Linked DNA regions of Thermus thermophilus. The protein of the gene in region 1 binds, or shares a complex with, the protein of each later gene. Links are inferred from orthologs where the notes say so. Each region holds a gene or a part of one and is shown in the gene's direction. Other genes may lie near its edges.

Region 1 (3,194 bases):
CACGGGGAGGCTTTCTAGCTCCGACCCCAACCTGCAGAACATCCCCGTCCGCACCCCCTTGGGCCAGAGGATCCGCCGGGCCTTCGTGGCCGAGGAGGGCCACCTCCTTTTGGCCCTGGACTATAGCCAAATAGAGCTCCGGGTCCTCGCCCACCTCTCCGGGGACGAGAACCTGATAAGGGTCTTCCAGGAGGGGAAGGACATCCACACCCAGACCGCAAGCTGGATGTTCGGCGTCCCCCCGGAGGCCATAGACCCCCTGATGCGCCGGGCGGCCAAGACGGTGAACTTCGGGGTCCTCTACGGCATGTCCGCCCACCGCCTCTCCCAGGAGCTTTCCATCCCCTACGAGGAGGCGGTGGCCTTCATTGAGCGCTACTTCCAGAGCTTCCCCAAGGTGAAGGCCTGGATAGAGAAGACCCTGGAGGAGGGGAGGGCGCGGGGCTACGTGGAGACCCTCTTCGGAAGAAGGCGCTACGTGCCCGACCTCAACGCCCGGGTGAAGAGCGTCCGGGAGGCCGCGGAGCGCATGGCCTTCAACATGCCCGTCCAGGGCACCGCCGCCGACCTCATGAAGCTCGCCATGGTGAAGCTCTTCCCCCGCCTCCAGGGGACGGGGGCCCGCATGCTCCTCCAGGTGCACGACGAGCTGGTCCTGGAGGCGCCTAAAGACCGGGCCCAGGAGGTGGCCGCCCTGGCCAAGGAGGTGATGGAAGGGGTCTACCCCCTGGCGGTGCCCCTGGAGGTGGAGGTGGGGATGGGGGAGGACTGGCTTTCCGCCAAGGGCTAAAGGAGCCCTGGTATAGTGGCCGCCATGAGGCGCTACTTCGGCACCGACGGGGTGCGGGGGGAGGCGGGAAAGCCCCCCTTGACCCCGGACTTCGTCCTAAAGCTCGGCCAGGCGGCGGGGGCCTATTTCCTTACCCAGGAGAAGAGGCCCGTGGTCCTCCTCGCCAAGGACACCCGGGAGTCCTCGGACCTCCTGGAGGCTGCCTTGGCCGCGGGGCTCATGAGCCAGGGGGTGCGGGTGGAGCACCTGGGGGTCCTCCCCACTCCCGGGGTCGCCCACCTCACCAAGGCCCTCAAGGCCACGGCGGGGGCGGTGATCTCGGCGAGCCACAACCCCTACCAGGACAACGGCATCAAGTTCTTCGGGCCCACGGGGGAGAAGCTTCCCGACGAGGCCGAGGAGGAGATTGAGCGGCTTCTTTCGGAAGACCACCCCACCCGGGGCATCGGCACCGTGGGGGACTTCCGGGAGGCGGAGAGGATGTACCTGGACTTCCTCCTCGCCCACGCCCCGGACCTCACGGGGCTCAAGGTGGGCCTGGACCTCGCCCACGGGGCCACCTACCGCATCGGGCCCAAGCTCTTCCAGAAGGCGGGGGCCGAGGTCATGGCCTTCTTCAACACCCCGGACGGCCGGAACATCAACCGGGGGTGCGGCTCCACCCACCCCGAGGCCTTGAGCCGCTTCGTGGTGGAGCTCGGGCTGGACCTGGGCCTCGCCTTTGACGGGGACGGGGACCGGGTGCAGTTCATAGACCGCAAGGGGCGCCTCTTCCACGGGGACCACGTCCTCTACCTCGCCGCCTTGGCCTTTGGGGAGAAGGGGGTGGTGGGGACGGTGATGAGCAACATGGCCCTGGAGGTGGCCCTAAGAGAAAGGGGCCTCGCCTTCCACCGGGCGGCGGTGGGGGACCGGTACGTCCTGGAGAAGCTCAAGGAGACGGGCCTGGCCCTGGGAGGGGAGCCCTCGGGGCACGTGATCTTCCTCCGCCACCACACCACGGGGGACGGCCTCCTCACCGCCCTCCTCACCCTGAAGGCCCTCAAGGCCCTGGGCGGGGACCTCGCCGACTGGTACGAGGCGCTTCCCCTCTACCCCCAGGTGCTCCTCAACGTGCGGGTCTCCGACAAGGCCAAGGTGATGGCCGACCCGAGGCTTGGGGAGGCCGTCCGCGAGGCCGAGGCCCGGCTAGGGGGAAGAGGCCGGGTAAACGTCCGCCCCTCGGGCACGGAGCCCGTGATCCGGGTCATGGTGGAGGCGGAAGAAGGGGCAGAGGAGGTGGCGCGGGAGCTCGCCGAGCGCGTCCGGGCCCTCTCCCAAGAGGCCCAGGCGGTATGATGGACCCCGATGGCGGAACCCCTCGGCCACTACCAGGAGCAGCGGGTAGGGGTGTTCGTGGACACCCAGAACCTCTACCACTCGGCCCGGGACTACTACGAGCGCAACGTCAACTTTGAGAGCCTCCTGCGCTTCGCCGTGGGGGGAAGACGTCTGGTGCGGGCCACCGCCTACGTGGTGGAGAAGGAGGGGGACACCTCCGCCTGGCCCTTCATCTACAAGCTTTCCACCATCGGGTACAAGGTCCGCCGGATGTACCTCACGGTGAAGGAGACGGGGGAAGGGGGGCGGCCCATCTACTCCGGCAACTGGGACATGGGCATCGCCGCGGACATGGTGCGCCTCATGCCCTACCTGGACGTGGTGGTCCTGGGGAGCGGGGACGGGGACTTCGTGGAGATCCTCGAGGTCCTGATGGAGCGGGGCATCCGGGTGGAGGTCATCGCCTTCCGGGAGACCACGGCCCAAAGGCTCATTGACGCCGTGGACCGCTTCACCCACCTCCCCGAGATCCCCGGGGCCTTCATGGAGCCTCGGTCGCCTGAGCGCTAGCCATGGAAGGCCTGGAAGCCTACGACTACCACCTCCCTCCCGAGCAGATCGCCCAGGAAGGGGTGGAGCCCCGGGACATGGCCCGGATGATGGTGGTCTACCGGGAAGGCCCCTTCCGGGTGGCGCACAAGCGGGTGCGGGACCTGCCCGAGTTCCTGCGCCCGGGGGACGTCCTCGTCTTCAACGAGAGCAAGGTGATCCCGGCGAGGCTTCTCGCCAGGAAGCCCACGGGGGGAAAGGTGGAGATCCTCCTGGTGAGGGAGCGCTCCCCGGGACTTTGGGAGGCCCTTTTGGGCCCCGCGAGAAAGGCGCCCCCCGGGACCCGGCTTCTCCTCCTCTCCCCCAAGGACCTGGCCCCGGTCCCGGGCCTCGAGGCGGAGGTGGTGGGGGTGGAGGAGGACGGGGTGCGCCTCCTCCGCTTCCAAGGCGACCTCATAGCCCACCTGGAGGAGGTGGGGGAGGTGCCCCTTCCCCCCTACATCAAGGCCAAGATCCCCATGGAGCGCTACCAGAC
Region 2 (3,076 bases), 1.0 Mb from region 1 along the record:
GGGGCGGACACCTTGGACCACACGGTCCTGAAGACCGGGATCGCCCTCCCCCACCTGGCCGGCCTCGGCCTCGGCCGGGTCCCCGGGGTCCACACCCTGCCCCGCGCCGAGCGGCCCCGGGGCGGGTTCGGCCGCATGCGGGAGGTGAACCCCGGCAAGGACACCACCACGGGGCACTGGGAGTTCGTGGGGATCCACCTGGAAAAGCCTTTCCGCACCTTTCCCCAGGGGTTTCCCGAGGACTTTCTCCGGGAGTGGGCCGAGGCCATCGGGGTGGGAGGGTGGCTTTTGAACCGCCCCTACTCGGGGACGGAGGCCATCCGCGACTACGGGGAGGCCCACCTTAAGACGGGCTACCCCATCGTCTACACCTCCGCCGACTCTGTCTTCCAGGTGGCGGCCCACGTGGACGTGGTTCCCGTGGAGGAGCTCTACCGCTTTTGCCAGGTGGCCCGGGAGAGGCTCGTGGGCGAGCTCCAGGTGGCCCGGGTGATCGCCCGGCCCTTCGCCGGGGAGCCGGGGAGGTTTTACCGGCTGGAGCACCTCCGGAAGGACTTCGCCCTGGAGCCCCCGAGGAACGTCCTGGACGTTTTGCGGGAGGGGGGCCTCGAGGTGGTGGGGGTGGGGAAGATCCCCGACATCTATGCGGGGCGCGGCTTCACCCGCAAGGTCAAGACGGAGGACAACCGGGACGGTCTGGAGAAGACCTTGGCCCTCATGGGAGAGCCCTTTTCCGGCCTCCTCTTCACCAACCTGGTGGACTTTGACTCCAAGTACGGCCACCGCCGCGACCCCGAAGGGTACGGGAGGGCCCTCGTGGAGCTGGACGCCTTCCTCCCGAGGCTTCTTGCCGCCTTGGGACCCGAGGACCACCTCTTCCTGGTCTCGGACCACGGCAACGACCCCACCTTCTTCGGCACCGACCACACCCGGGAGTACGGGATGCTCCTCTGGGTGGGGCCGGGGGTGGAGGGGGACTTGGGCACCCGGGAGACCTTCGCCGACCTCGGGGCCACCTGGGCCCGCCTCTTCCGCCTGGCCTGGGACGGCCCCGGAACGAGCCTTGTCTGAGCCATGCCCCTCACCTGGCGCGACCTCTTGGACATCTTCCTTGTGGGCGTCCTCCTCTACTCCCTCTACCGCATCCTCGCCGGTACCCGGGCCCTGAACCTCGTCCGCGGCGTTTTGGTCTACCTCGCCACCTGGTTTCTGGCGAGCCTCCTCGGCCTCTCCACCCTAAGCTGGATCCTGGGAAACGCCGCCACCTTGGGCGCGTTCGCCCTCATCGTGGTCTTCCAGCCGGAGCTTCGCGGGCTTCTGGAGCGGCTTGGCCGGGGCCAGGGGGCGCTTAGGCCCCCCCCGGTGGCCTTGGAGCTGGAAGAACTCCTCCTCGGGCTTCGCCGCCTGGCCGAGCGGCGCCACGGGGCCCTCCTCGCCCTGGAGCGGCGCACCCCCTTGGGGGAGTATGCGGCAAGCGGCGAGGTGCTGAACGCCCGGCTCTCCGCCCGGCTTCTGGAGACCCTCTTCTACCCCGGCACTCCCCTGCACGACGGGGGGGCCATCGTGCGGGAGGGGAGGCTGTTCGCCGCGGGGTGCGTCTTCCCCCTCTCCGAGGTGGGCATGGGCCTCGGCACCCGGCACCGGGCGGCCTTGGGCCTCTCCGAGGTGTCCGACGCCCTGGTCATCGTGGTGAGCGAGGAAACGGGGGCCATCCGGGTGGCCGAGGGGGGGAGGCTCTCCCCGCCCCTCTCCCTCGAGGCCCTGCGGGCGCGCCTCAAGGAGGTGGTGCGGGATGCGTGACTGGCCCGCCTTCCTGCTGGCCCTCCTCGTGGCCTTCGCCCTCTGGTACAGCCTCCAGGAGCGGGCCCCCGTGGTGGAGCGGAGCCTCAGGGTCCCCCTCCAGGTGGTGGGGCTTGGGGAGGGGCGGCGCGCCCTGGGCCTTCCCCGGGAGGTCCTCCTGCGGCTTAGGGGGCCTGCGCCCTTGTTGGAGGGGCGGGCCCTTCCCGTCTCCGCCTACCTGGACCTCTCCGGGGCCGAGGGGGAGGTGGTGCGGGAGGTGCGGGTGGCGACCCCTCAAGGGGTGGAGGTCCTCGAGGCGGTGCCCGCCCGGGTGGGGGTGGTGGTGGAGGTGGAGGCCCAGCGCCAGATCCCCGTGGAGGTCCTGGCCCAGGGGGCCTGGGTCCTCACCGACCCCGCCTTCGTGGAGGCGGTGGGGCCGGAAAGCCGGGTGGAGGCCGCCGTGAGCGCCGTGGGCCTGGACCTGGGGGACGAGGTGGCCCTCTTCCCCTTCGGCCCGGAGGGCCCCTTGGAGGGCGTGGAGCTCCGGCCCAACCGGGTCCGGGTGGTGGAGCGCCGGGAGGCCCTTTTCCTCAAGGAGGTGCCCCTCTCCCTGAAGCCCCCCCCGGGGCGCCGCCTCCTGGACTACGCCCCCAAGACGGTGCGCCTCGTGGGCCCGCGGGAGGCCCTGGAGGGCCTTACGGGGGTGACCGCCACCCTCCAAGAGGACCTGGGCCCGGGGGAGGCGGAGGTGGCGCTGGCCCCGGACCTCCCCCCGGGGGTCCAGACCCTGGGACCGGTTCGGGTGCGGGTTGCGCTAGAATAGCAAGGATGGTCTACCCCATCCGGCTTTACGGAGACCCCGTCCTCCGCCGCAAGGCCCGGCCCGTGGAGGACTTCTCGGGGATTAAGCGCCTGGCGGAGGACATGCTGGAGACGATGTTTGAGGCCAAGGGGGTGGGGCTTGCCGCCCCCCAGATCGGCCTCTCCCAGCGCCTCTTCGTGGCGGTGGAGTACGCCGACGAGCCTGAGGGGGAGGAGGAGAGGCCCCTGAGGGAGCTCGTGCGCCGGGTCTACGTGGTGGCGAACCCGGTGATCACCTACCGGGAGGGGCTGGTGGAGGGGACGGAGGGGTGCCTCTCCCTGCCCGGCCTCTACTCCGAGGAGGTGCCCCGGGCGGAGCGCATCCGGGTGGAGTACCAGGACGAGGAGGGCCGTAGGCGCGTGTTGGCGCTCGAGGGGTACATGGCCCGGGTCTTCCAGCACGAGATAGACCATTTGGACGGGATCCTCTTCTTTG

Evidence for each region.
Region 2: the proteins of glmM (region 1) and cdaA are in contact, whole or in part, in a crystal structure (PDB 7OJS), measured with the Bacillus subtilis proteins. The link is inferred for Thermus thermophilus from one-to-one orthologs.

What each region holds. Positions count from the first base shown.
Region 1 is NZ_AP025158.1:1,062,668-1,065,861, reverse strand. What follows is about bases 85-2,971. They hold glmM (phosphoglucosamine mutase), read left to right. Parts: upstream 85-814; coding sequence 815-2,128; downstream 2,129-2,971. Other genes in these bases: queA (tRNA preQ1(34) S-adenosylmethionine ribosyltransferase-isomerase QueA), read left to right, coding at 2,683-2,971; TthTMY_RS05720 (NYN domain-containing protein), read left to right, coding at 2,138-2,680; polA (DNA polymerase I), read left to right, coding at 85-790. In the rest of the region: more of polA, read left to right, coding at 1-84; more of queA, read left to right, coding at 2,972-3,194. UniProt on the Bacillus subtilis protein: Catalyzes the conversion of glucosamine-6-phosphate to glucosamine-1-phosphate. Glucosamine-1-phosphate is used for cell wall biosynthesis.
Region 2 is NZ_AP025158.1:50,823-53,898, forward strand. What follows is about bases 169-2,937. They hold cdaA (diadenylate cyclase CdaA), read left to right. Parts: upstream 169-1,074; coding sequence 1,075-1,800; downstream 1,801-2,937. Other genes in these bases: TthTMY_RS00285 (phosphopentomutase), read left to right, coding at 169-1,071; TthTMY_RS00295 (YbbR-like domain-containing protein), read left to right, coding at 1,793-2,602; def (peptide deformylase), read left to right, coding at 2,608-2,937. In the rest of the region: more of TthTMY_RS00285, read left to right, coding at 1-168; more of def, read left to right, coding at 2,938-3,076. UniProt on the Bacillus subtilis protein: One of 3 paralogous diadenylate cyclases (DAC) in this bacteria, catalyzing the condensation of 2 ATP molecules into cyclic di-AMP (c-di-AMP). Upon expression in E.coli leads to c-di-AMP synthesis.